2 regions of the Caballeronia sp. LZ034LL genome follow, and region 2 is predicted to be linked to the other one. Evidence: riboswitches for the same ligand, from Rfam matches in the RefSeq annotation. Region 2 holds a riboswitch; the other holds the start of a gene.
The links. A riboswitch is a leader RNA that binds a small molecule or an ion and turns the genes downstream of it on or off. The one in region 2 is predicted to bind thiamine pyrophosphate.

Region 1: it holds a riboswitch for thiamine pyrophosphate, as region 2 does, so the genes downstream of both, thiC (phosphomethylpyrimidine synthase ThiC) here and QCE83_RS12330 (FAD-dependent oxidoreductase) in region 2, are expected to answer to the same signal.

Annotation. Positions count from the first base shown of each region.
Region 1 is NZ_JARUXR010000001.1:991,088-1,005,346, reverse strand. Features, by position in the region: gene QCE83_RS04635 (hypothetical protein) at 1-513, opposite strand, end outside; gene QCE83_RS04630 (hypothetical protein) at 699-923, opposite strand; gene QCE83_RS04625 (hypothetical protein) at 1,047-1,337, opposite strand; gene QCE83_RS04620 (hypothetical protein) at 1,570-1,935, shown strand; gene QCE83_RS04615 (phosphodiesterase) at 2,006-2,806, shown strand; gene QCE83_RS04610 (MFS transporter) at 2,872-4,065, shown strand; gene QCE83_RS04605 (response regulator) at 4,074-4,520, opposite strand; gene QCE83_RS04600 (response regulator transcription factor) at 4,611-5,243, opposite strand; gene QCE83_RS04595 (ferritin-like domain-containing protein) at 5,380-5,955, opposite strand; gene QCE83_RS04590 (DUF1328 family protein) at 6,138-6,299, opposite strand; gene QCE83_RS04585 (DUF1328 domain-containing protein) at 6,360-6,536, opposite strand; gene QCE83_RS04580 (sensor histidine kinase) at 6,684-8,210, shown strand; gene QCE83_RS04575 (entericidin A/B family lipoprotein) at 8,448-8,582, shown strand; gene QCE83_RS04570 (Fic family protein) at 8,720-10,084, opposite strand; gene QCE83_RS04565 (DUF4397 domain-containing protein) at 10,268-11,050, opposite strand; gene QCE83_RS04560 (EamA family transporter) at 11,393-12,334, opposite strand; TPP riboswitch at 12,597-12,738, shown strand; gene thiC (phosphomethylpyrimidine synthase ThiC) at 12,919-14,259, shown strand, end outside.
Region 2 is NZ_JARUXR010000001.1:2,683,860-2,698,118, forward strand. Features, by position in the region: gene QCE83_RS12270 (BolA family protein) at 1-204, opposite strand, end outside; gene QCE83_RS12275 (ABC transporter permease) at 221-976, opposite strand; gene QCE83_RS12280 (ABC transporter ATP-binding protein) at 973-1,899, opposite strand; gene QCE83_RS12285 (STAS domain-containing protein) at 2,108-2,395, opposite strand; gene QCE83_RS12290 (ABC transporter substrate-binding protein) at 2,392-3,021, opposite strand; gene QCE83_RS12295 (VacJ family lipoprotein) at 3,146-4,084, opposite strand; gene mlaD (outer membrane lipid asymmetry maintenance protein MlaD) at 4,095-4,667, opposite strand; gene mlaE (lipid asymmetry maintenance ABC transporter permease subunit MlaE) at 4,760-5,527, opposite strand; gene QCE83_RS12310 (ABC transporter ATP-binding protein) at 5,524-6,339, opposite strand; gene thiE (thiamine phosphate synthase) at 6,437-7,531, opposite strand; gene QCE83_RS12320 (thiazole synthase) at 7,528-8,334, opposite strand; gene thiS (sulfur carrier protein ThiS) at 8,373-8,570, opposite strand; gene QCE83_RS12330 (FAD-dependent oxidoreductase) at 8,588-9,754, opposite strand; TPP riboswitch at 9,979-10,103, opposite strand; gene QCE83_RS12335 (ABC transporter ATP-binding protein/permease) at 10,380-12,122, shown strand; gene QCE83_RS12340 (hypothetical protein) at 12,272-12,754, shown strand; gene QCE83_RS12345 (DUF1828 domain-containing protein) at 12,780-13,541, shown strand; gene QCE83_RS12350 (glutamate synthase subunit beta) at 13,606-14,259, opposite strand, start outside.

The DNA of each region.
Region 1 (14,259 bases), 1.7 Mb from region 2:
GCCGAGCATCGGCAGGCCGACGATCATTGTCTGCTCTTCGAAGAACGAATTCAGGAACGCGATGAACGACGAAGACAGCGCGACCGGCGTAATCAGGATGAGATAGGCCCATGCGGCGCGATGGCCCGCATGACGCCGCAGCGCTAAAAACAGCCACGTATAGGCCGCGGCATAGACGAGTCGTCCGGGAATGGAGCCCGCGATCACCGAATATGCCGACGCGCTCCCCGTCAGCGCGATGGAACTGAGAAGCTGGATGATCATCCAGATCTTGTGCGTGGAAAACGAGTAAAGATGCTGGATGCAGGGAGGATGCGAGCAGACCTGCCAGCTGTCCATCCAGACATGAAAGTAGCGTTGCTGCCAGTCCGCCGAGCCCGCGTCCGGCACGTCGGTGTTCCAGCCGAACGGCTTGTCGATCAGAAAGCCGAAGGTGCGCGCAAAGTCGCCGTTATCGGCCCATCCCGTGAAAACATGCAGCATCGACACGGTCCACAACACGGCCAAGTACATCACAGCCGTCCATCTCCAGGCGACTACTCTTCGCACAGCCCCGAACATCCGTCGTTCTCGTTGTTTTTTTATGCGCGGATTCTACTGTTCTTAAGAAGACGCTAAAAAATTATTACGCGGGGTGTGGCGCGCGCGAAACGGGTCAGATGCAGAGTCCAGCGCACACGCAGAACCTGCCGCCGAAGTCACACTGCGTTGAGCAATCGCTCGGCGTCCCTCACGGCGTCGAACAGCGCTTCGATCGGCGTATCGCGATCGAACACGCACAGGTGCTCGATATCGAACGGCAGCGCCTCCACGCCGATGAAACGCACCGTCCCGCTGAACGATTCGCGCGCCTTGCCGCGCCGTACCGATGCAATGTAGTTCGGCATGACATACAGCGCCATTGGCAGGGTCAGGGACGTCATGGCGGCCTCCGCGGCTCGGTGATGCCGGCCGGCATCCGGTCGACGAGGCCAGTCTAGCGAGGACCGCACGGGCCACGCACCCCGCATCATGCGGGGACGCGCACCCCGCTTTCGCCCGCCTCCCTACACCGAATGACCCAGCACGCGCGCCACGTAGTGACGGCCCCAGGCCTCGCCGTGCGCAATGGCCTCGGCGACGGTCTCGAACGGACCATGGTCGCCGGTCATCTCGCCGGAATCGTCGGCCACGCGGCTGCCGTGGACCGGTTGACGGTCGAGGCGCGTGACGCGCACGCGGATCGCATAGCCTTCGGACGGCGCGGCGTCGGCCTCCGCGCCATCGACGGCCGGGCGCGGCCGCGGCACGGCCTGCATGGCGAGCAAGTAGTCGCCGACTTCGATGTCCTTTTCCATGACGGTCGTCTCCATCGTGAGAAACGCAGTCTGAGCGCGCCAGATACGCACGGGAAGCATGCTGTGCCGATTGTGCTACCGCATCGCGCGGCGAGACAAGCGGCCCGATCCGCCGCGATGCACTACAGTAATGCACGGCCGCGCGCAGGTTCGCGCATGTTATAAAGCACCGCCCCGACTCTCATCACGCCCGGACGCCGCTGGCGGCGCCGGGCATCGACCGGATTCATCGATGAATCGCATGTCCTCCCTGCTGTTGCTGCTCGCCCTTCCGCTCGTCACGCTTGCCGGCTGCACGTCTTATTACAAGAACGTCGAAGCCTGCAAGGGGAAGATGCTCGCGGACTACCCCGACGCCGCCAGCGCGCCGCTCAAGATCACCGGCTCCAACGCCGCTTATCATGGATCGCGGGTGATCGTGCACGCGACCATCGACGACCGGAACCTGCCGCCTGCCGCCAGCAAGGCCAAGAAGGTCACGAACTACGCCGCGGCCGAATGCACCTTCACCGAGCAGTCCATGACGAACTTCCAGTGGCTGTTGCCCGCGAAGCTCGCCCCCAAGCCGCCGGCCGCCGACGACACCGACAGCGAGTAAGCTCACCCCGAAGCACCGCCCGCCCCGTGCAGCCCGCCCGGCTGCGCGGCCGCATCGAGGAGATCGAGTCATGCTGCTAGCCCAGATCACCGATCTGCACATCACGCCGCCAGGCACGCACGCCTACGGCCAGGTCGATACGGCCGCCTGTCTGGTCCGCGCGATCGACGCCCTCAACGCGCTCGACCCGCGCCCCGATGCCGTGCTCATCACCGGCGATCTCGTGGATGCGGGCGGTCTCGACGAATACCGGCACTTGCGCACGCTGCTCGACCGCCTGGCAATGCCGTGGTATCCGATGGCCGGCAACCACGATGCGCGCGACAACCTGCGCGCCGTGTTCGGCGACCGCCTGCCGCCGGCGGATCCCGCCGGCTTCATTCATTACGCATTCGATGTCGCCGAGGTGCGCGTGATCGCGCTCGATACGCTCGATCCCGGCCACGGTTCCGGACGGCTGTGCCCTGCCCGCCTGGCGTGGCTCGAAGCGCAACTCGACGCCTGCCCGGAGCGGCCCGTGCTGATCGGCATGCATCATCCGCCGTTCGCCTGCGGCATCGGGTTCATGGACGAGATCCGGCTCGCCCCCGACGACAGCCGCGCGCTCGACGCGCTGCTGCGCCGCCATCCGAACGTGGAGCGCATCGTGTGCGGTCATGTGCATCGCGCGATCAGTGTGCGCTTCGGCGGCACGCTGGCATGGTGCGCACCGTCCACGGCGCACCAGGTCGCGCTGCAACTCAACCCCGGCGCGCCCGACGCGTTCGTCATGGAGCCGCCCGCCTTCGGCCTGCATCTCTGGCGCAAGGAGACGGGACTCGTCACGCATTGCATGAGCGTCGATCAGGACGGCGGGCCGCAGCCGTTCTAGCCGCGGCAAGCGGCAGGCGCAGGGCTTCAGTATCATCGGCGGCTGGTTTCCCGCGCCCGCCCGCCATGTCGACTCCGCCACCGCAGCCTCACGATTCATCCTATTCGCGCGCCACGCTGTGGCTGCTCGCGACCATCGCCGGCGTCTCGGTCGCCAACATCTATTTCAACCAGCCGCTGCTCGACGACTTCCGCGCCGCGTTCCCGCACAGCGCGTGGCTGATCGGCGCAGTGCCGGCCGCGACCCAGCTCGGCTATGCGCTCGGCATGCTCGTGCTCGCGCCGCTCGGCGACCGCTTCGACCGGCGTCTGCTGATCCTGCTGCAACTCGCGGCGCTCGGCGCCGCGCTCGTCGTCGCGTGCTTCGCGGGCACGCTTGCCGTGCTGATAGCGGCAAGCCTCGCGATCGGCGTGGCCTCGACCATCGCTCAACAAGCCGTGCCCTTCGCCGCCGAACTCGCACCCGCCGCCGAGCGCGGCCACGCGGTCGGCACCGTGATGAGCGGCCTGCTGCTCGGCATCCTGCTCGCGCGCACCGTGTCCGGCTTCGTCGCGCAGTACTTCGGCTGGCGCGCGGTGTTCGGGGCGTCGGTGTTCGCGTGCGTCGCGCTGGCGGGCGTCGTGATAGCGCGCCTGCCGCGCAGCCGTCCCACCTCGACGCTTCCCTACAGCAAGCTGCTCGGCTCGATGTGGCATCTGACGCGGGAAAGCCCCGCGCTGCGCGAGGCGGCGCTCACCGGCGGCGCGCTGTTCGCCGCGTTCAGCATGTTCTGGTCGGTGCTGACGCTGCTGCTGGCCGGCGAGCCGTTCCACATGGGACCGCAGGCGGCCGGCCTGTTCGGCATCGTCGGCGCGGCGGGCGCGCTCGCGGCGCCGCTCGCGGGCAAGTCGGCCGACCGGCGCGGGCCGCGCGCCGTGATCTCGCTGTGCATCGTGCTGACTGCGCTGTCGTTCGTCGTGTTCGCGTTGTCGGGGCGCAGCATCATCGGGCTCGTGATCGGCGTGATCGTGCTTGATGTCGGCGTGCAGGCCGCGCAGATCTCGAACCAGTCGCGCATCTACGCGCTCAGGCCCGAAGCACGCAGCCGCGTCAACACGGTCTACATGGTGGCGTATTTCATCGGCGGGTCGCTGGGTTCCGCGTTCGCGTCGCTCGCCTGGCATGCGTTCGGCTGGACCGGTGTATGTCTGGCAGGGCTCGCGGCCACCAGCCTCGCGGGGCTGAGTCACTGGCGCAGGCGCGGACGCACGCCGCAATGAATGACGCTTCAGCCGCGTGCGCGTTCGCGCGCGTAGTCGTGCAGCGCGTCGAGCACGCGATCGAATTCGAGTGATTTGTCGAAGAAGCGATGCACGCCGTATTGCAAGCATCGTTCGCGATAGGCGGGCAGCGCGTGATTGGTGAGCACCGCGACGAAGGCGTCCTGCAGATAATCCGTGCCGGTCTGCCTGAGCCACGCAAGCACGTCGATGCCGGAGCCGCGCTTCAGCTGCAGGTCGACGATCACCGCGTCGAAGCGCTGCGCCGACAGCAGTGCGATGGCGTCCTCGGGCGCATCGGCGCAGGCGGCCACGCGCCACGGTCCGAGCGCATCGATGGCCTCGGTGAGGCTGCGGCGGATCAGCGGCGAATCCTCGATCAGCAGCACGGCGAGCGGCGCCTGATGCGGCGCTGCGTGGCGTGCCCGGTCGTCGGTGGTGATGTGATTGCCCACGTCGGGCGTCCTCCGGCTGATGCGCGCTGCACTCGGGGCGCAAGGCGTGCGATTGCTTCGCGCCGCGCCCGGATCCCGGATGCAGCGCCGCTATTCGATCAGGCCGTTCTTGATCGCGTAATACGTGAGGTCGGCGTTGTTCGCCAGCCGCATTTTTTCCAGAACCCGCGCCCGGTAGGTGCTCACGGTCTTCACCGAGAGATGCAGTTCCTGCGCGATTTCCGTCGGAATCTGGCCGCCCGCGAGCTTGCAGAAGATCTGGAATTCGCGCTCCGAAAGCAGTTCGTGCGGCCGTTCCGCGGCGGGCTTGTCGAGCTTGTCGGCCAGCGCGTCGGCGATGAACTCCGACAGGTAGCGATGCCCGCGCGCCACCGTGCGGATCGCCCGGACGATCTCGTCGGGCGCGGCGTCCTTGTTCAGATAACCGTTCGCGCCCGCCTTGAGCAGATTGATCGCGTACTGGCTCTCCGGATAACCCGACAGCATCAGCACGCCCTGCTCCGGCCGGATTTGCTTGATGACACGCAAGGTATCCACGCCGTTCTTGTCGGGCATCGCGATGTCGAGCAAGACGACATCGAATGCCTGCGCGCGCACGAGCGCAATGGCCTCGTCGCCGCTCGCGGCCTCGGCGGCAACTTCCATGTCGGGCTCGTCCGCGACGAACTGGCGAAAACCGCTGCGGACGATCGCGTGGTCGTCGGCTATGAGAACTCGAATCATGCGCGCCATCCGTGCTGCCGGACGCTCTGTGTGAAGGTGGAGGCTCATTGTACGCATGCCATGCACACGCGACGGCGCACACCGCGCAGGATGAACCATCCGGCGCGGCGTGCAGCCAACGCGGGCATTGCCGGCATCAACCGTTGCGGCCTTCCAGCAGGTCCGCCATGTCGTCGGCGTGTTCTTCCTCGACGGCGAGAATGTCTTCGAAGAGACGGCGCGTCGTGACGTCCTTGTCGCCGAGATAGCGAATGATCTCCCGATACGTATCGATGGCGATCCGCTCGGCAATCAGGTTCTCGCGGATCATGTCGATCAGGTCCTTGCCTTCGCTGTACTGCGAGTGCGAGCGCGAGGCCAGGCCGTCAGGTGCGAAATTCGGTTCGCCGCCCAGTTGCACGATGCGCTCGGCGAGCGTATCGGCATGCTCCTGCTCTTCGTTCGCGTGTTCGAGGAACTCCTGCGCGACGGCTTCCGAATGGATGCCCTTCGCCATGAAATAGTGCCGCTTGTAGCGCAGCACGCAGACGATCTCGGTGGCCAGCGAATCGTTAAGCAGCTTCAGCACGGTTTCGCGATCGGCGCCATAGCTTGCCGTCACGGGGCCTTCGTCCATGTGCTGACGGGCGTCGGCGCGGATCTTGTCCAGATCCAGCACGAACGGATCGGACGACGTTTGGGGCGCAGTTTTAACAGCAGACGAGTTGGACATGTGGTTCGCTCCTGTGAATGAGTTGAGGTGTCGATGGCTGGAGCAGGAAGGCCTTCTTCATGAAAGACCGCATAGCGCCCTGCTATCCAAACACATACGCCGATGCATGCTGCATGCCCGCTCTGTTGGACTCGCCGGACGACGTTCGAAAACGCCATCCGGCGCGGCGTTCGCGCGGGTCGTCAGGTCCGGAAGACGCCGAGCAGCAAGGTGACGACGAACACCACCAGGAAAATGAAGAACAGGATCTTGGCAATCTCCGCCGCACCCGCCGCGATGCCCGTGAAGCCGAACACGGCGGCGATGATCGCAATGACGAAGAAGACGGCTGCGTAATGAAGCATGGGACCTCCTCCACGAATGGTTCAGCGTGAACGGGTTCAGCGGCTCAACTAGCCGCGCCGCTAGTCGACGACTTTTTTCGTGACGACGAACCCCAGCACCAGGAACACGACGCAGAGGATCAGGAACAACACGAAGATAAATTTGGCGATGGCGGCAGCGCCGGCGGCGACGCCCGTGAAACCGAGCAAACCGGCAATCACGGCCACGATCGCGAAAAACAAGGCCCACTTCAGCATGATCGTTCCCCGTATGAGTGATGACCGGACCATGCTAGTCGCGGCGCCGGGGCCGCGCACTCGGGCTGGCTCCTTTTTTGCTGTGGGAATCCACCGACACACGCTTTCAACGGTCTTCGTATTCGTCCCGATTTTTTTGATTACGCCATGAGCCAAGTCCCGCCCGCCCTGCCGTCCGAAGTTCTGGAAGACAAGGCGCCGCTCGCCACCGCCCGGTCCGACGCATCCGGTGCGCCCGACAAGACTGCGCCCGTCGGACTGGCGCGCCGCGCCGCGCGCGTCAATGAATGGATGCGCCGCTACAGCTGGGCGGTGGCGATGACGGTGGCGATCGTCATCACCGTAGGCGGCCTCGTGATCCTCGAGTCGGGACGCATGCGCATTGCCGCCGAATACGAGACGGCGCTCGACGCGAAGGGCGCGACAGCGCAACTATCGACGCTGGCCGCCGATATCGCGACGCTCGTCGCCGACGAACGCGGCTTCGCCCTCGATCCGGCCGCCGTCTTCCAGACGCATTTCCGGGAAACCGCCGGCCGCATGCAGCGCACGCTCGCCTCGCTGGACGCGTACTACCGGCGCATCGGCGACGACACCGCGCTCGCGAGCTTCGCGCAAGTCCGCGCCGCCGCCGTCGATGAGATCGCACAAGGCAGCGCGCGGCTCGCCGATTCGTCGAAAGACGCGGCGCGCGCGAACACGCTCGCGCTGCCGCCGCCCGACACCAGCGCGACACTCGACGCCGCGCTGGCCCTGCTGCGTCTCAACGAGGACCAGCGGGCGCAGCACGCGCTCGATGCCAGCCGCGCCGACCAGCGCATCTCCACGCTGTGCGTCGGGGCGCTCTGCGCGCTGAACATCGTGTTGTTCCTGTTGCTGTTCCGCAATCTCGGCATCCAGCTCGACAAGCAGGCGCGCGTGCAGAAAGCGCTCATCACGCAGCAGGAAGAACTCGATCAGCTGGTCTTCGCGCGCACGCGACAGCTGGAAGCGCTGGCGTGGCATTTGCAATCCGTCAGCGAAAACGAAAAGACCGAGCTCGCGCGCGAACTGCACGACGAACTCGGCTCGATCCTCACGGCCAGCAAGATGGACGTGGCCTGGGTGCGCGGCAAGCTCCGCGACGCCGAGCCCGCGATGGCCGACAAGCTCACGCGCGCGCTCGGCAATCTGGATCAGGGCATTGCGCTGAAGCGTCGCATCATCGAGGACATGCGGCCGACCGTGCTGGCCAACTTCGGGCTCGTGACCGCCCTGCGCTCGCTCGCCGACGAAGCCGCGCAACGCAACGGCTGGAGCCTCGAACTGGCGCTGCCCGGCGAGGACGTGAAGCTCGGCGAAGCAGTCGAGATCGCGCTGTTCCGCGTCGCGCAGGAAAGTCTCACCAATGCCGCCAAGTACGCGCATGCCAGCGGCATCCGCGTGGCGCTCGCGCTCGACGAAGAGACGGTGTCGCTCTCGATCGGCGACGACGGCATCGGCATCCGGCCGCAAGACCTGAAGCGCACCCAGACTCATGGGCTGGTGGGCATGCGTCAGCGCGTGTCGGCGCGCGGCGGGCGCCTGGAGATTGAGCGCGCGAGTCCGCGCGGCACGATCATCAGCGTGTCGATGCCGCGTGAACGGAGTGCGGGGGCGGTGGATCCGGCCATCGGCATGACGCCGCTCGCGTAGGACGATTCCCACGCGAAATGCGGAACGGGACTACAGGAGAATCCCGGCTCTGCCTACAGCCGGTCTGCTGCGCCTTTTTTATGATTGTTTGTACCGGCGGGTCGGGCGCTGAAATTGCTGGGTGCACCTGCCTCACGAACTTGTGAGGATTGCCACTGGCCAGACGGGCGCCTTACCACCCGACACGATGCGCGATTGCGATTCCTGTCACGCATTTCAACTTCAAGGGGAATACACATGACTCGACTTATCGCACTTTTTCTGCTCGCCGGCACGGCGCTGCTCGCGGGCTGCAACACGGTTTCGGGCGCTGGCCAGGACATCTCCAAGGGCGGCCAGGCCATCAGCAATTCCGCCGAAGAACACAAGTAAATGCAAGACGCGCGGAGCGCCGCCGCAGTGCGGCGCCCGCCTCAGCAGGTTCCATAGCGTTGATCGTGTTCCCTGTCTTCCCGCCGCGTTGTCGTGGCGGGATTTTTTCTGGGCGCTAATGAACGCGCGCGAGCCGCTCAGTGTGGTCTGCCAGCATGGATCCATGTCTGCGTCGCCGCCATTGTCAGCCGGTAACGCGCGCAGTTATAGACTTCCAGCTTCTTCAGTTCGTCGAGCAACATCGCACGGAAGCCAGGCGCCTGCTCCTCGGTGAGGCCCAGTTCATCAATGGCCTGCTGCGCCGTGCGTCCGTCCCGGACCACGAGTCCCACGGCCTCAGTCAGATGCTCCCGGTAGCGCAGTCTGAGCGGATCAGGCGCTCCCAACGATTCCACCACGACCGCATATTTCTTCATCGAACGCCGATACGTCCACACGAAAAGATCCACGGCGCGCGAGACATCCAGAAACTCATATACGCCCAGCATCGCGCAAGCGTAGTCGTGAGGATCGACGTCCAGAAACGACAAAGGCGAGCAGTTGTAGAGCATCAATGGGATGTTCGCCGCCAGGCGGCTGGTTCGTTTGTTGCCGTCTTCGAACGGTTGCAGATAAGCCAGATTGACCCACAGAAAGAAGGCGCTCTCGACAGGGTTCTTGATCAGTCTTGCCTTGCCGAGAATGGTGACCAGCATGTCCTCGAGCAAGGCCGGAACCTGGGTCGGCACATATACCGTGTCGCTGATATGGACTAGCTTGGTGCGTATCGCGCCCAGCGAATCGGTATCTGCGAGCAGATCCTGCATCAACACCGCATGCAGATTGCGCACGAGCGCCGTGGAGAGCCCTTGCATCGGTACCGCTTCAACCAGAAACTCGATGGCCGCCCTGTGATTGAGCAGCATCACCGCGTCCGCATCGCCATCTGCCGTTCCGCGTTTGAACAATTGCTCCGTCGCCAGCAGGCTATAGCGGTTGCCTTCCAGGCGCGAGGACGACCACGACAGGTCAATGAGGAGTTGCTCCAGCACCTTGCGCGCGTAGGTTGCCACAGGCTGCTGGTCACGCAACCTGCCGTCGCGATAAAGCGCCTCGGCAACTTCCTGCGGCATGAGCCAGCTTTCGTTGGGAACGTAGTCGTCGACGAACGCGCGCTGATAAGTCACGGGATCGCGCGCCGCAAGCGGCAGTTCCAGCTTGCGACCCAGTTCGACGGCCGCGTGAGACCACAGCGGATGGGCATCGGAATGAGTCTGTTCCGCGGAGCCCGTGTCCCGGCTGGTGTCGTTCGCGGCGGCTTCCGTCAAGCGATATCGCGTTGCCCGGGCTCGGCCGCTGCGGATGAGACGGCCATCGGCGCACAGCGTGTCCAGCGCGCGGCGAATGCTGGCGTAACTGCCCTTCGCGGTCTCGAATATCTCGGTTGAAGTCACTTCGGCATGGCCCGCTCGAGCCAGATCACGAACGGCGTCCAGCACTGCTGTCTCGATCAACTTGTCCATGTCCAATCCAGAATCTGCTCACTTGAGCAGATTCTAGCGAAAAATGAGCAGATTCACCGGATTTGAGCAGATACTGAGCAGATTCCCCGAACTTGAGCAGATTTCGGCTTTTCTTGAGCAGATTTCTTTAACCAAAAGAAAACCGGCCCAAAGGCCGGTTTTCGATAGCTGCCACGAAGCGCCTTACTGCGTATCCGGCAACTCCCGCACCGGCTGCTGCGTATTCCCGCCCTGCGCCACCAGCAAACGGATCTTCTCCGGAATGAGCTGCGAAGCCGCATTGCCCGAAGGAAGCGTCGTGATCAGCCAGTCCGCGTTGTTGACCAGATCGAACGAAGCCGACGTATAAACCGGCGTCTTCGAACCCGGCAGCGTCGCGATCAGCTGGTACGTGCCGCCCGACACGTAGATCGAGTCCTGCTTCGTCGCCGGCACGGCGTTCTTGTAGGACACGCCTGCCATGGTCGGGCTGACGTTCGCGATGCTCGCGCCCGGCGCAATCAGATAGAGGTCCAGGTTCGGCGCGTTCGTCGATGCGTTGAAGGCCCGCACGCGCGCGCTGCCCGAGAGCAGACCCTTGTCGAAGGGATCGTCGATTACCGCGATCGACGGCAGGAAGCCCGCGTCCGGCAGCGCGATCACCGTGTATTCGTGACCCTTTGCCGCGTTGTTGATGCTGGTGTCGGTGGCGAGCTGCGTCGTCGTGTTGATGGCCGCATACGAGAAGTTGTGCTGGCCCGTGTCGATGTTGGCGAAGTTGGTCGCCGTCGGATAGGCGAGATTCGACTGGAGGATCTTGCCGTTGTCGTAGAAGTCGACGTTCGGCCCGCCAGGGAGCGCGTGAACGAAATGGACCTGGGGCTGCGTGACGCCGATCTCCTTGCCCAGATCGTCCGAACTGCCGCCGCAAGCGGACAGCACGGAGGCAACAGCGGCGAGCGCGGCTGCGGTGCGGATGAGCTTCATGTTTCCACCTTCCTTGTTGTATTCGACCACCTCGTTACGCGGACCGGTACGCGCGAACGTCCAGATGTCTACCCCTTCCAGCTCGCGGACCGACCTTCTGTTTTCCTTCCTTGCCGGTTTCGGCCCCGCAAGCGAAGCCGTGGATTCCGGTGCCTGCATTGAGCAATGCACATGCCCCGCGCCGGTGCGCACGACCGGCCCGCACGTCGCGAAGCCTTATGCAGCAGGGCTTCTGAATTAGTTAGAGGAATTGCTCAAGGAAGCCGGAAGAGAACCGACGCGCACCGACTGCATACCGCTGTCGCCGCGCGCAAAACGGAGATTTTTACAAAAGGAAAGCGCTCAGAGCAGCCCGCGCCGGCGGTGATCGAACCAGAAAGACAGGCCGACAGACAGCAGGATCACGACCGTCGCGATGACGGTCCAGCGCGTGACGATCTCGCCCAGCAGCAGCGCACCGAGCAGCACGGCGACCACCGGATTCACATACAGGCAACTCGTTGCGACGATCGTGCTGGTATGGCGGATCAGGAAGTTGTAGGCGACATAGGCGGCCATCGAACCGATCAGCATCAGGTACAGGAACGACACGCCCGCGCCGAGGCTGACTTGCGTCAGGCGTTCACCGGCGGCGAATGCGATGCCCGTCGCAATGAGCCCGCCCAGTCCGATCTGCAGCGCCGTGGACATCAGCAAATCGGACGGCTGCAGCAGACGCCCCGCCAGATGCGCGCCGCCTGCCCAGAAGATCGCGGCGCACAGGATGGCGAGCGTGCCGACCGTTGAACTCGGCGACGGATCGCCGTGGTTCAGCAACACGATGCCGATCAACCCGAGCGCCACCGCGAACCATTCGCCGCGCGCGACGCCCCGGCCCGACAGCGCGGTGAAGATGGTCGCAAAGAGCGGCACGGTGGCGACCATCACGGCGGCCGTGCCGGTGCCGACGGTGCCCATACCGTAGGCCATCATTCCGCTCGACAACCCTTCGAGCAGGGTGCCGACAATCGCCGCATTGCGCACTTCCCGCGCGCTCGGCCACACGGCCTTGCGATGCACGGCGAGCGCGAACAGCCCGATGCCCGCGCACAAATTACGCAGGCCGCCGAGCAGCAGCGGCGGAAACGATTCGAGCGCGAGATGAATGCCGAGATACGTCGAACCCCAGACGAGGTAGACGACGGCGAGCGCGAGCGCCACCTGTCCCTTGAAGGAACGCGGTGCACGAAACGGAAAACGATCGGGAAAACTGAATGGCAGGCGCGGCGGCGGGAGTGCGGACATGCATTACTCCGCGACGGCTGCGCGCCGGATCGATGAGACAAGAACAGGCGAAAACGCTGCGGCAAAAACCAGACTCAACGGCATGGCGGAACGAGGAAATGCGGGATAAACGGGGTACGCGGGAGGGGCTGCAAGGTGAGCCGCAAGCGCCCCGGGAAAACCCGGAATTCGCGGCGCCCGCCATTATGCAGTAAGCGCCCTGCGCATTCGAAGGATTTCGCCGATGGTTGCCAAGACGCCACGCCGCGGTGTAATGTCACGGCTGCTAACGCGGGGGTCCTGCGTTGCGCATCGCGGTTTGGCCGGCCTGACATGGCCGAACCGCTTCGTGCGGCGTGGGTGAGAAATACCCTTTGAACCTGATCTGGATAATGCCAGCGCAGGGAAGCGTTCGGGCTCCATGGCCTGCCGCATCCGGCCACCTCTTCCGAGCCCGTACCTTTCCATCTCGTTCCTCCTGTTTAGCTCCTGAGTCAGTTCGGGCGGCGTCATCGCTCGTGCTGAAAAAATATCGTCCCTATTGCTTCGCATGGGACGGAAGCAAGCGCCCACGCGCTCACTTCTGTCGCAAGGAGAAACAGCACATGAATGCCAATCCCAAGTTCCTGTCCGAAAACGCCGTCGTCGACGCCGCCGCCATCGCGCCGCTGCCGAACTCGCGCAAGGTCTACGTCACCGGCTCGACGCCTGACATCCGCGTCCCGATGCGCGAAATCACCCAGTCCGATACCCCCGACGGCTTCGGCGGCGAGAAGAATCCGCCGGTCTACGTGTACGACACGTCCGGCCCGTACACGGATCCGGATGCGAAGATCGACATCCGTTCGGGCTTGCCCGCGCTGCGCGGCGCATGGATCGAAGAGCGCGGCGACACTGAGGAACTCACCGGCCTCTCCAGCGACTTCGGCCGCGAGCGCGCCGCCGACGCCAAGACCGCCGAACTGCGTTTCCCCGGCCTGCATCGCAAGCCGCGCCGCGCGCTCGCCGGCAAGAACGTGTCGCAGATGCACTACGCGCGCGCCGGCATCATCACGCCGGAGATGGAATACATCGCGATCCGCGAAAACCAGCGGCGCGCCGAATACCTCGAAAGCCTGAAGCAGAGCGGCCCGAACGGCGAGAAGCTCGCCGCCATGATGGGCCGCCAGCATCCGGGCCAGGCCTTCGGTGCAGCGGCGTTCGGCAAGGACGCGCTGAAGGCGATCACGCCCGAGTTCGTGCGTGACGAAGTGGCCCGCGGGCGCGCCATCATCCCGGCGAACATCAACCACCCGGAAAGCGAGCCGATGATCATCGGCCGCAACTTCCTCGTGAAGATCAACGCGAATATCGGCAATTCGGCGGTGACGTCGTCGATCGGCGAAGAAGTCGACAAGATGACCTGGGCGATCCGCTGGGGCGGCGACACGGTGATGGACCTCTCCACCGGCAAGCACATTCACGAAACGCGCGAGTGGATCATCCGCAATTCGCCGGTGCCGATCGGCACGGTGCCCATCTACCAGGCGCTCGAAAAGGTCAACGGCAAGGCCGAGGACCTGACCTGGGAAATCTTCCGCGACACGCTCATCGAGCAGGCGGAACAGGGCGTCGACTATTTCACGATCCACGCCGGCGTGCGCCTGCAATACGTGCCGCTGACCGCGAACCGGATGACGGGCATCGTGTCGCGCGGCGGCTCGATCATGGCGAAATGGTGTCTCGCGCATCATCGCGAGAGCTTCATCTACGAGCACTTCGAAGACATCTGCGAAATCATGAAGCAGTACGACGTCTCGTTCTCGCTCGGCGACGGCCTGCGTCCCGGCTCGATCTACGACGCCAACGACGAAGCCCAGCTCGGCGAACTGAAGACGCTCGGCGAACTCACGCAGGTGGCGTGGAAGCACGACGTGCAGGTGATGATCGAAGGTCCGGGCCACGTG
Region 2 (14,259 bases):
CATGCTGAGCGCGTGAATTTCCTCGCGCATGCGCTCGCCGAGCGCGGCATAGACGAGTTGATGACGCGCGATCGGCCGCTTGCCGGCGAACGCGTCGCTCACGATGGTCGCGAAGAAGTGCTGGCCGTCGCCCTCCACTTCGAGATGCTGGCAGGCGAGACCGGCTGCGATATAGCCTTTCACCTGCTCCGGAGTCGGTTGCATGGAAGTCTCCTTGAATTTAATGACGCAGCTTGAAGCCGCTCGCGAGCATGCGCGCGGCGATCAACGCCAGCGCGGCCAGGAATGCGCCGACGATGCACAGGCTCACCAGCGGATTCACGTCCGAGACGCCGAAGAAGCCGTAGCGAAAGCCGTCGATCATGTAGAAGAACGGGTTCAGATGCGACACCGCGCGCCACAGCGGCGGCAGCGAATGTGTCGAGTAGAACACGCCGGAAAGAAACGTGAGCGGCATGATCAGGAAGTTCTGAAATGCGGACAGATGGTCGAACTTGTCGGCCCAGATGCCCGCGATCAGGCCCAGCGTGCCGAGGATGCCCGAGCCGAGGACCGCGAACGCAATGATGTAGAACGGCGCGGAAAAAGACATCGGGATGAACCATATCGTCACGATGAACACGCCCAGCCCGACGCACAGGCCGCGCGCCACCGACGCCAGCACATAGGCGAAGAACATTTCCCAGTGCGCGATGGGCGGCAGCAGCACGAACACCAGATTGCCGGTGATCTTCGACTGGATCAGCGACGACGAGCTGTTGGCGAACGCGTTCTGCAACACGCTCATCATGACGAGGCCGGGCACGAGGAAGCTCGTGTAGCCGACGCCCGGATAGACCTGTACGTGCCCCGACAACGCATGACCGAAGATGGTCAGGTACAGGAGCGCCGTCACCACCGGCGCGAGCACGGTCTGGAACGATACCTTCCAGAAGCGCAGCAGCTCCTTGTAGAACAACGTCTGGAAACCGCTCATGAAAGTCCCTCGACCACTTCGGGCCCGTTCATCACCTGCATGAACACGTCTTCGAGATCCGCCTTGCGCACTTCGATTTCGTCGAAGGTGCAGCCCGCTGCGCGGCATTTGGCGAGGATCGGCTCGACGTCGTCGTAGCTCGTGAGCCGCAGCAGATGCTGGGCGCCGGACACGGCCTGCGGATCCACTTCGAGCGCACGCAGTTCGGCGGGCAACGGGCCATTCGCCAGACGCAGGTAGAGCTGCATGCCGGCGAAGCGCTGCAACAGCGTGCTCGTGCGTTCCAGCGCGACGACTTCGCCGCGCCGCAGCATCGCGAGGCGGTCGCACAGGGATTCGGCTTCTTCGAGATAGTGCGTGGTCAGCACGATGGTGTGACCTTCGCGATTCAGGCGCGAGATGAATTTCCAGAGCGTCTGGCGCAATTCGACGTCGACGCCGGCAGTGGGCTCGTCGAGCACGATCACCGGCGGCCGGTGCACCAGCGCCTGCGCCACCAGCACGCGGCGCTTCATGCCGCCCGACAGCGCGCGCGTGTTGACGTCGGCTTTCTCGGTGAGATCGAGATTGGCCATCACTTCATCGATCCAGTCGTCGTTGCGGCGCAGGCCGAAGTAGCCCGACTGGATCCGCAGCGACTCGCGGACGGTGAAAAAAGGATCGAACACGAGTTCCTGCGGCACCACGCCCAGCGCGCGGCGCGCCGCGCGAAAGTCGCTGACGACGTCGTGTCCGCGCACGGAGATCGTGCCGCTATCGGCACGGGCAAGGCCGGCCAGGATGCTGATCAAGGTGGTTTTGCCCGCGCCGTTCGGGCCGAGCAGGCCGAAGAACTCGCCCTCTTCGACCGTGAGGCTCACGCCTTTGAGCGCCTGGAGCTCCTTGTAGCGCTTCCTGACGTTTCGGATTTCTATCGCTGACATGGACTGTGCGCGGGCCACGTTCGGCCGCGCCTCGATTTGTGCGGGGATGGCGCTTTCGGGCCCGCTCGAACCGGCTCGCATAAAGAGGGCCGGGGCAACGCCCGAAAAAACGTTTGATTATAGGGCAAAGCGGCCTGAGCCGACCTCGCGGCGATCCTGCTGGCGTGAACGCAGCGGCCACCTGGGCCGCTGCGAGTTCAGTGCAGGATCAATGTCGGAAGGAGAGAAGCGTATCGACGCCATAGGCTCGCGCAAGACTCTCGAGCCCGGAGGGAAGATTGAAGACGCCGAGCGCGGCGCCACGCGCCGACGCGGCGCGCTGCCATGCAAGCAGCACGGCGAGCGCGGAGGAATCGAACTGCGTGAGCGGTGCGCAATCCACCTCGCTCGCGCCTGCCGCGATGCGCGACAGGCCGGCTTCGAGCGCGGCCTTCGCGCTCTCATGCGTCAGCGACGCGGCCGTCTGGAAACGGCCGCCCGTGGCCGGCGTACTCACGATGCCTTGCCGCTCGCGAGTTGCTGATTGCGCTGCGTGAGGAACTGCAGGAGGCCGCTCACGCCATGCTGCTGGATCTGCTCGTTAAACTGCTGCTGATACGCCTGGATCAGCCACGCGCCGAGCACGTTGATGTCGTACACGCGCCAGCCTTGCGGCGTCTTGTACAGACGGTAGTCCAGCTCGACCGGCGAACCGTTGTTCATCACGACCGAGCGGACCACGACATCGTTATCTTCCGGCGACGCGCGGAACGGCTTGTACTGGATGGTCTGGTTGCGCACTTGCGCCAGGGCGCCCGCGTAGGTGCGGATCAGCAGCATCTTGAACTGCTCGACGATCTGCTTCTGCTGTTCCGGCGTAGCCGTGTTCCAGTTGCGGCCCATCACGAGACGCGTGGTGCGCGTGAAATCCGTATAAGGCAGGATCTTTTCGTTGACGAGCTTGGTGATCTCGTTGATGTTGCCCGACTGGATCTGCTTGTCGGACTTGAGTTGATCGAGCACTTGCGTGGTCACGGTCTTGATCAGCTGGTCCGGCGAATTCGCATCCACCGACTGCGCCGACGCCGAACCGCAGAAAGCCACCAACATGGCGAGAAGGGGAAGAAGGAATAGTTTTTTCATCGCAAACCCTGCAGAGATAGAGGCTTCAGTTTGAGCGTGCTGCCTGAATCGAGTTCAGGCGAGACACGCTCCAAATCGTAAGAAATGACGTCAGCTATGTTACCGCGCGTTAGCAAACCACCGCTCAACGCAGGCGGAACGAAGGGAACCCGGGCGGCGCGCGCGGCGGCACGTACTGGTTGCCGGGCACGGTACCGCTGACGTCGCTCGCCGGAGCAGGTGCAGCCGCCGTGCCTGATGCCGGCGCGGCGCCCTCCGCTGCCGCTGACGCCGACGCAGACTCGGCGGGTGCTGCGGTTTCCGATGCCCCGGTCGCGGCGGCCGCGCCTTCGCTGTCGGAATAGTTCGGCGGCGGCGTTTCGTAGTCGGACATGCTGCTGCCGCCACCGGTGATCAGGAACTGGCGGCGCTGCAGGTACGTGTTGCGCACGAACGTGTATTTGTCGAGGGCGGCGTCGGCCAGCAGGTCGGAGACGTCCAGCAGATTCGCCCGCGTGTTGATGAGGTTCACGCCGTACAGCGCCCAGCTCACCGAATCCGGGCTGACGTAGGTCAGCGGATTACCGAAATAGTCGACCACCAGGCCGGCGGAATCGCGCACGGTGCTCGGGCCGAGCAGCGGCAGCACGACATACGGACCGGGCGGCACGCCGTAATGGCCCATGGTCAGGCCGAAATCGCCCACGTGCTTCGGCAGCTTCGCGAGGGTCGCGACGTCGAACAGGCCGCCGACGCCGAACACCGTGTTGATCGCAACGCGCATGATGTCCGACACGCCGTCCGCGATCTTCAACTGCATCAGATTGTTCGCGGCGATGTACACGTCGCCGATGTTCGAGAAGAAGTTGGTCACGCTGTTGCGCACCGGCTCCGGCACCGCCCACACGTAGCCCTTCGCCACCGGCTTCAGCGCGTAGCGGTCCACCGTGTCGTTGATCGTGAACATCGTGCGGTTGTAGCTCTCGAACGGATCGCCCTTGCTGGGCGTCGTCACGGTGGCACACCCGCCGAGTGCCGCTGCGCACACGATCATCGCCGCGCACCGCATCCCCATGGCCTGCATGTTCTTCTCCTTATTGAGCCGCGCCCGATGCGGGCGACGCAGCCGATGCACCCATTGCGCTCGCCGCGCCCGGGAAGGCCGGTGCTGCGGGAGCCGGCGCCGGTGCAGCCGGCGCCTTCGATGCGCCGGAATCCGCCGCCTTGTTATAGAGGAACTGGCCGATCAGGTTTTCGAGCACCACGGCGGACTGCGTCATCGTGATGGTGTCGCCGTTCTTGAGCATCTGGTCGTCGCCGCCGGGATCGAGGCCGATGTACTGCTCGCCGAGCAGGCCCGAGGTCAGGATCTTCGCCGACGAGTCCTTCGGAAACTGATACTGCTTGTCAATGTCGATGGTGACCACGGCCTGGTACGTGTTCTGGTCGAAGCCGATGCTGCCGACCCGTCCCACGGTCACGCCCGCGCTCTTGACCGGCGCGCGCGGCTTCAGCCCGCCGATGTTGTCGAACTTGAGCTTCACCGCATAGGTTTGCTGGAACGACAGGGAACTCATGTTGCCCGCCTTCAGCGCGAGAAACAGCAGCGCCACGAAACCGAGCACCACGAACAGGCCGACCCAAAAGTCGAGAGCAGTCTTTTTCATCGTCTTCCCAAAGAGAATCTTTTCGCAGATGGCGCGTGACGGTCTGTGGCCTTCACAACGCCCGCGCCGGATCCGGCGCCTGGCACCGGGTTCTAGCTGAACATCAGCGCGGTCAGCAGGAAATCGAGCCCGAGCACGGCCAGCGACGCGTACACGACCGTTTTCGTCGTCGCGCGCGACACGCCTTCCGGCGTCGGCCTCGCTTCGTAGCCCTGGAACAGCGCGATGAACGTCACCGCGAAACCGAACACCACACTCTTGAGGACGCCGTTGCCGACGTCGCGCCAGACATCCACGCCGCTTTGCATCTGCGACCAGAATGCGCCCGGATCTACGCCGATCAACATCACTCCGACCACATAGCCGCCGAGGATGCCCACCGCGCTGAAGATTGCCGCGAGCACCGGCATGGCGATGATGCCCGCCCACAGGCGCGGCGCCACGACCACGCGAAGCGGGTCGACGGCCATCATTTCCATGGCCGTGAGCTGCTCGCCGGCCTTCATCAAGCCGATTTCAGCCGTCAGCGACGTGCCCGCGCGCCCGGCGAACAGCAGCGCGGTGACGACCGGGCCGAGTTCGCGCACCAGCGACAGCGCGACCAGCAGGCCGAGCGCCTGTTCGGAACCGTAGCGACTCAGTGTGTAATAGCCCTGCAAGCCGAGCACGAAGCCGACGAACAAGCCCGACACCGCGATGATGACGAGCGAATAATTGCCGACGAAGTGAATCTGTTTCGTGACGAGCCGCGGACGGCGCAGCAGCGGGAAGAATTCGAGCACGAGCCGCGCGAACATGCGCGTGGCGTAGCCCGCGGTGCCCAAGCCGTCCAGCACCCAGCGTCCGATTGCGCTGATCATGCGCGCCCTCCGATGCCGAAATCATCAGCCAGCGCAGTGCTCGCGTAATGGAACTTGAACGGGCCGTCCGGCGTGCCGTCGATGAACTGGCGGACGGTCGGGTCTTCCGACGCCCGCAGTTGCGCCGGCGTGCCTTCGGCGTGAATGCCGCCGTTCGCGATGAAGTACACGTAGTCGGCGATGGCGAACGATTCGGGCACGTCGTGCGTGACCAGAATGGACGTGGCGCCGAGGGCGTCGTTGAGCGTGCGGATGAGCTGCGCCGTGATGCCGAGCGAGATGGGATCGAGGCCGGCGAAGGGCTCGTCGTACATCATCAATTGCGGATCCAGTGCGATGGCGCGCGCCAGCGCCACGCGCCGCGCCATGCCGCCGGAGATCTCCGACGGCGCGAGGTCGCGCGCGCCGCGCAGGCCGACCGCGTTCAGCTTCATCAGCACGAGGTCGCGGATCAGATCTTCCGGAAGATCGGTGTGCTCGCGCAGCGCGAACGCGACGTTTTCGAACACGGTCTGGTCGGTAAACAGCGCGCCGAACTGGAACAGCATGCCCATCTTGCGACGCAGTGCGTAGAGGCCCTCGCGCGTCTGCGCGCCGACGTCCTGGCCGCCGAACATTACCTGACCGCGGCTCGCCTTCACGAGGCCGCCGATCAGACGCAGGGTGGTGGTCTTGCCACAGCCTGAGCCGCCCATGACGGCGACCACCTGCCCACGCGTGAAACGCATGTTCAGGTTGGATAGAACGAGCCGGTCGCCGTAGCCGAAATCGACGTCGCGCAGCTCCAGCAGAGTCTCGGAAGAAGCAGGCACTGGGTAAGAGATTCCGTTGACGCAAGAGGCCGAATTATAGGGCCTGCGCGCAATCGGTGCTTTGCCTAGGGCCGTGCCTCCGCCTTTTTGAGAGTTTTCATGGTTGACCAGCAAACATTTGTTGCAATGTCGAAACCGCTGCGACGGTATCCGGCGCCTCGGTGACGGCACGCACGACCGCGCCACTGCCGACGCCCGTCGCGAGCACGCCGGGCATCGCCCGGGCATCGATTCCGCCGATCGCCACCAGCGGCACGCGGCCCGACAGCAGCTGCACGTAGCGCGCGAGCCGCGCCAGGCCCTGCGGTTTGGTGGGCATGACCTTGGTCGTGGTCGGGAACACGGCGCCGAGCGCGAGATAGCTCGGCCGGAAATGCAGCGCGCGCAGCATCTCGTAGTAGCCGTGCGTAGACAGCCCGAGCCGCAAGCCGGCCCGCGCGATCGCGTTCAGATCCGCCGTCTGCACGTCTTCCTGGCCGAGATGCACGCCATAGGCGCCCGCCTCGATCGCCTCGCGCCAGTGATCGTTGATGAATAGCTGAGCGCCGTGCCGGCGCCCTGCTTCGACCGAAAGCGAGATTTGCTCGCGCAGAACGGCGGGCGTGTCGGATGCGGTCGACTTGCGGCGCAGCTGCGCCGTGCGCACGCCGAGATCGAGTACCCGTTCCACCCAGGCGGCATCCGGCAGCACCGGATACAGCCCGAGCCGGTCCGGACACGGCGCGAAGCCGCCTTCCGGCGCGGGCGGCAGCTCCGCGACGCGCGGGAACGTGGCGAAATCGACGGGCCATGCGTCGTCGCGCGCCTCGTCGCCGGCACGCCACGCGAGCGCGAGCACCAGCGCGTCGTGCGGCTCGAAGTTGCAATCGAGGAACGCCGCGAGCGCGGCGAGCCAGTCGTCGCTGCGCGCGCCTTCCAGCGCGAAACGCTCGCCGCCCCGGCGCAGCACCGTGTGCTCCCCGTGGGCGTCGAGCACGGCCGCGCCCTGCTTCGAGATGCGTTCGGCATCGGCGTCGCGCGCTTCGGTGAACACGATCAGGTCGTTCGCCTGCGGCGCTTCGGGCGCGGTCAGGCAAATGCGCCAACGCGTTTCCGCGGCGGGCCAGTCGCCCAGCCGGGCACGGATCTGTTCGGCGACCTCGATCAGCTCGTCCGCCGGCGGCCAGAAAACTTCACGGTTCAGGAGACTCATGCCGCGCCTCCTTCCTGATGCCAGAACGGCATGCCGACCACCGGCGTGCTCGCCTGCGCGCTGTCGCGCTCGGCCATCGGTCCGGCGAGAAACGCCGTGCGTCCCGCCTCGACGCCCAGCGCGAACGCCCGCGCCATCTGCGGCGGAAAGGTCGCCTGCGACACCGCCGTGTTGAGCAGCACGCCGTCGAAGCCCCATTCCATCACCTGACTGGCGTGCGACGGCACACCGAGCCCGGCATCGACGATCAGCGGCACGTCCGGCAAACGCTCGCGCAGCGTGCGCAGCCCGTACGGATTGGTCACGCCGCGACCGGTGCCGATCGGCGCGCCCCATGGCATCAGGGCCTCACAGCCCACGTCGAGCAGGCGCCGGCCGATCACGAGGTCTTCCGTGCAATAGGGCAGCACCTTGAAGCCATCGCGGATCAGCTTCGACGCCGCCTCGACCAGACCGATCGGATCGGGCTGCAAGGTGTAGTCATCGCCGATCAGTTCGAGCTTGATCCAGGGCGTCTCGAACACTTCACGGGCCATGTAGGCCGTGGTCAGCACCTCGTCGACGCTCTGGCAGCCCGCCGTGTTCGGCAGCAGCGCGACGCCGTGACGCTTGAGCACGTCGAAGAAGCCGGCCTCGCCGGTCTCCGACTGGCGCCGCAGCGCCACCGTCACCATGCCGGGACGTGCGGCGTCGATGGCGTCCGACAGCGATTGCAGCGACGGATAACGCGACGTGCCGAGCAAGAGCCGGCTCGGGAACGACTGGCCGTAGAGCGTGAGCACGTCGGCGGTCTGTGTGGTCATGATGGGATCCTTCGATTCTTCGGTGTGCGTCATGCGACTCAGCCGCCCGCGACGGGCGACACGACGTCGAGCCGGTCGCCGGCGGAAAGCGTACGGATGGCGTGCTCGCCGCGCGCGACGAACTGGCCGTTGAGCGCGACGGCGAACGGCGGTTTCGCGCCGAAGGCGGCGAGCGCCTCGCCGACAGTGGCGGCGTCGGGCAGATCGAAGGCGCGCTGATTGATGTGGATGTTCATGGCTTTATGTCTCTTGTCTAGTGCGACAGCGCCGGCGCCGCTGCCGGCCTGGCAACGGTGTCGGCCGCGCCATGCAGCAGTTCCGGCCAGCGGGCGGCGCGGCGATGTTCATCGAAGCTCGCGTGATTGGCCACGTCGCCGACGATGAGCGCTTCTGCCAGCCGGCACGCGGTGTCCGCGACTTCGGGCGCAATCATGAAGCCGTGCCGATACAGCCCATTCACGCGCACCGTCCGCGCCCCGTCCCAGACGATGGCCGGGCGGTGATCCGGCAAGGTCGGCCGGCAGTGGGCATTGAGTTCGAGAATGCGCGCCTCGCCGAAACCCGGATGCACGGCGAACGCGGCGCTCAGCAGTTCGAGCGCCGACCGCACGCTCACGGGCGACATGTCCTCGCCTTCGACTTCCGTCGCGCCGATCACGTAGAGATCGTCCTGCTTCGGCGCGATATAGAGCGGATAGCGCGGATGCAGCAGCCGCACCGGCCGCGACAGCCCGATGCCCGGCGCGTGCACCCGCGCCACCTCGCCGCGAATCCCGCGCAGCGCGGGCCAGGCGGGCTTGCCGCCGAGGCCGCGGCAATCGATGATCCAGCGCGCGTCGGGCATGGCCTCGACCGTCGTGTTCCAGTGCGTGCGCACGCCGCGCGCGGCGAGTCCCGCGGCCAATGCGGCGAGCGCCTGGCGGTTGTCGAGCTGGCCTTCGTTCGGCAGCAGCCAGCCTTGCGCGAAACGCGTGCCGAGCGCCGGTTCCGCCTGCGCGACCTGGTCGCCGGCGAGCTTGACGAAACCGCCGTCGAGCAGACCGGCGGGCGAATTGGCGCGCAGCCGGGGTTCGAGCAAGGGCGCCTCGGCGCGATCCGCGCCATGCCAGACGACGAGCGTGCCGTTGCGCTGGAAGAAGACCGGCTCGGGCAATTGCGCGATGAGCCCCGGCCAGCGTTCGAGCGACGCCGCGCCGAGCCCGACCACGAGTGGTTCCGCGCTGGCCGCTTCGGCGAGCGGCGCCAGCATCGCGGCCGCGACCCAGGCGGCCGATTGCGTGCCGGGCGCGTCGCCGCGCTCGAAAAGACTCACTCGATGCCCCGCGCCCGCCAGCTGCCAGGCCACGAGCCGGCCGACGAGCCCGCCGCCGATCACGGCAAAATCCGCCTGGGGGTCGGCGGTCTGATGGATTCTGTTCAATTCGATGTCTCCTAACGGCCGGCGCGGGCACGTGGAGCGTGCGCACGAGGCTCATGCCTGGCGCTGCATCGGAAAGGAGAAAGGCAGGAATGGCCTGATCCGTCCGTGCAGGCGCTGCGGCACATCACAAGGACGACATGGGCGGAGAGACCGGCCCGGCTGCGGATGCGCGCCGGACGGAAAGGACAAGGTGCGGAAGAAACTGGAGGAATGGCGCGGGTGGCGCGCGTTCTCCGGAAACTTCCCTCGCCGGTATTACCCGGATCGGGTGCAAAGGGTCTCTCTCAGCCTCGCTGCGTGAGGGCCGGTTCCGACCGTCGATGCATGCAAAGCACCCCTGTTTCGTCGAAGGTCATTAGAACATGAAAGGCGAAGGCGCTGCAAACCGGGATTGTGCCCTGCTTTTTTCCTGTGCGGCAGCACTCTGGCACAATGCCGCGAACATGGTTCAGCCGGCGAGCGCGCGAAATTAAGTGAGCGTTAAGGCAAACCCGGAACAATTTGCAGGCCCGAAACTGGCTGCCCGGAAGATAACGGCGGGCCGCAGCCGGCCGCACCGCGCAGCACGCCCGTCGCGCGACCACGCAACAATCCGCCGCCCGAAGGGCGCATCGGCAGGAAGCTCATGATCGACACCCGTACTGAAAACACGCAGCAGAAGGCCGACGAAGTCTCGGCGTGGAGCCTCATCAAGCCCTACTGGGTTTCCGAGGAACGCGGCTTCGCGTGGGGCCTGCTCGTGGCGATCATCGCGATCAACATGACGGTCGTGTGGATCAACGTCCGGCTCAACAGCTGGAACGCGGACTTCTACAACGCGCTGCAGAACAAGAACGTCAAGGATTTCCCGCACCTGCTGCTGATCTTCACCGGTCTGGCCTTCGCGTACATCCTGCTCGCGGTGTACGGACGGTATCTGCGGCAGATGCTGGCGTTCCGCTGGCGCCAATGGCTGACGAACAAGTATCTCGAACAGTGGTTCGGCGACAAGGCGTTCTACCGCATCGAACGCGACCGGCTCGCCGACAACCCCGACCAGCGTATCAGCGACGACCTGCAATCCTTCGCGACCACGACGCTTTCGCTCTCGCTCGATTTGCTCTCGACGCTCGTCACGCTGGTCACGTTCATCACGATCCTGTGGACCATCGCGGGCGCGCTGACCTTCTCGCTCGGCGGCACGCCGATCACGATTCCGGGCTACATGGTCTGGGCCGCCGCGCTGTACGCGATCCTGGGCTCGCTGATCATCCAGAAGGTCGGACATCCGCTGGTGTCGATCAACTACCAGCAGCAGAAGGTGGAGGCAGACTTCCGCTTCGGGCTGATCCGCGTGCGCGAGAACGCCGAACAGATCGCCTTCTATGACGGCATCACGACCGAAACGGCGAACGCCAAATCCATTTTCCAGCGCATTCGCGACAACTGGTGGCTGATCATGAAGTACACGAAGCGCATGACCTTCGTGCTGAGCTTCTATGGCCAGATCGCCATCATCTTCCCGATCATGGTCGCGGCGCCGCGCTACTTCGCGGGCGCGTTCTCGTTTGGCGTGCTGATGCAGATTTCATCGGCGTTCGGCACGGTCAGCGACTCGTTTTCCTGGTTCATCAATAGTTATTCGACCTTGGTCGAATGGCGCGCCACGGTGAATCGTCTGCGTGAATTCAAGCGCGTGATGCGTTCCACCCACATCCGCGAGGAAAACTCGCCGGCGACCGCGCGCGGCGGCATCAACCTGCACTACACGAGCACGCCGTCGCTCACGACCCAGGATCTCACGCTCGCGCTGCCGAACGGCACGCCGCTGTCGCGGGTGGCGAACGTGTCGGTGGAGCCGGGCTCGCGCTGGCTGGTGGTCGGGCCGTCGGGCTCGGGCAAGAGCACCCTGATGCGGGCGCTCGCGGGACTGTGGCCGTTCGGCGACGGCACCATCGACGCACCCGTCGACGCGAAGATGATGTTCATCCCGCAAGTAAGCTATCTGCCGATCGGCACGCTGCGCGCGGCGCTCGCGTATCCGTCGCCGGGCGGCACGTTCAGCGACGAAGAAACCCGCGAGGCGCTGCGTCTCTGCAATCTCGGGTCGTATGTGGATCGGCTGGAGGAAAGTGCGCATTGGGCGCGGAGTTTGTCGCCGGGTGAGCAGCAACGTCTGGCCGCGGCGCGCGTGCTGCTGCACAAGCCGGATTTCCTGTTCCTCGACGAGGCGACCAGCGCGCTCGACGCGGAGAACGAACTGCACATCTACAACACGGTGCTGGAGAAGCTGCCGAAGGCGGCGATTCTGAGCGTCGCGCATCGTGAGTCGGTGGCGATGTTCCATGACTACAAGATCGAGATCGAAAGGACGATGGCGGAGGCTTGAAGCGGGCTTGATGGTTCGGGCTGGTCGTGAGGACCGCATCGGTGAGGGATCGCTGGTGCGGTTTTGTCTTATTTGTTGGGTGGGTTGGTTGAGGCTGTGTCGCTGAATCTAGACTGTCTAGTCCTGTTCACATCACATTGAGACAACGGATGGACTTCCGGCTTTTAACCGACGACGACCTTAACGCCATGCGACTTGCACCGAAGCTGATTGTGAACCCGCGAGCAAGGTGGGTGATAAAAGGCACCCATCGGGAAAAGAATTTTGTGCTGCATGACGCCCGGGACGCCACGCAGGCATACCGGATCTTTCTGCGCGTTTCGTCCACGAATCCCTCGGTTTTCTCAGTCGGACTGACGCGGGTCTGGTCTGCCGAAATGACCCTGATCCTCGCCCGGTACAACGGTCCCTATCATTCACACAGGAACATCCTGGAACGCATCAAAGTCCCAGTGGGCCATCATCGACATCTGGCAACCCATCGTTACATCAATGCGGGCCTCGACGCGGACGGGTACGCCGAGTCGGTGTCCGACTACAACTCGGTCGGGAGCGCGTTCGAACGTCTATGCAGAGATTGCGGCATCGCCTGGTTCGAATCCAGCTCCTTCCAACCTGAATTAGCGGTCTGACATGTTGCCTAACACTCCAGACGCAGTGAAGCGACTGCTGTGCGAGTCGTGGTGTTCCGAACTCGACGTAGCGCAAGACGGCGAGGCGTTGCGGCTCTCCATGCCCTTGCTCGAACCGGACGGTGACTGCGTGACAGTCTGGCTCCGACAAACGATGGGCGGCTGGCGGCTCGAAGATGCTGGCGCAACGCTCATGCGCGTCTCATACGACTCCGACGTGTCCGCCCTCATGCGAGGTCCGCGTCGGGTCTTGCTCGACAGGATGCTCGCGGAGCACGGCGCGCGTCTCGCTGATGATGGCCAGATCGTGGCTGAGGCGGACGAACAATTACTCGGCGTTTCACTGCTGCGTTACGGCCAAGCCTTGTTGCGCATCAGTGACTTGAAGAGCTGGACTCGGACGCGCGTTGCATCAACATTTTTTGACGATCTTCGGCTAAACCTCACAGAGATCGTCGGCGTCGACCATGTGATCGAGAATTACCACGCGCCCGAAGTGCCCGATGCGTCCGATTATCCAATCGATTTCGCCATCACAGGCGCGAGTACGCCGCTTTTTGTCTTCGGTGTGACTGGTCAGGAGCGGGCACGGCTGGCGACAATCGTGCTTCAACACATCGAGCCATTCATCGAGCGCTACGACTCGATTGTCGTGTTCCAGGACGCAAGCGCCATCCCGAGCAGCGATCTGCGCCGCCTCATGAACGCGGCGAACGACATGGTCGACTCGATCGATGCCAAGGCTGCGCTGGCCAAAAAAATCCAGCACCGAATGCGCTCAGCCTGAAAACCAAAAAGGCGGACAGCCTTTCGACCATCCGCCTTCTCTCAACCCTTCCGGGACAAGCCCTTTACCGCGGCAACTCACTGCTCCCCATCAGGAACGCATCGACCGACCGCGCGCACTGGCGTCCTTCGCGAATCGCCCACACCACCAGCGACTGGCCGCGCCGCATATCGCCCGCCGTGAACACCTTGTCCACCGACGTGTAATACGCCTTGTCGCCTTCGGTCGAAGCACGCACGTTGCCGCGCGCATCCTTCTCGACGCCGAACGCTTCCAGCACCGGCGACACCGGCTGCGTGAAACCCATCGCGAGCAGCACGAGATCGGCCTTCATCTCGAACTCCGAACCCGGCACTTCCTGCATCTTGCCGCCCTTCCACTCGACGCGCACCGCAATCAGCTTCTCGACCTTGCCGTTCTTGCCTTCGAAGCGCTTCGTCGCCACCGACCAGTCACGCTCGCAGCCCTCTTCATGCGACGAGGACGTGCGCAGCTTGATCGGCCAGTACGGCCACACGAGCGGCTTGTTCTCTTCTTCAGGCGGTTGCGCCAGCAGTTCGAACTGCGTCACGCCCTTCGCGCCATGCCGGTTCGACGTGCCGACGCAATCCGAACCCGTATCGCCGCCGCCGATCACGACCACATGCTTGCCCTTGGCCAGCAGCTGGTCCGGGACCTTGTCGCCGGCATTGACCTTGTTCTGCTGCGGCAGAAATTC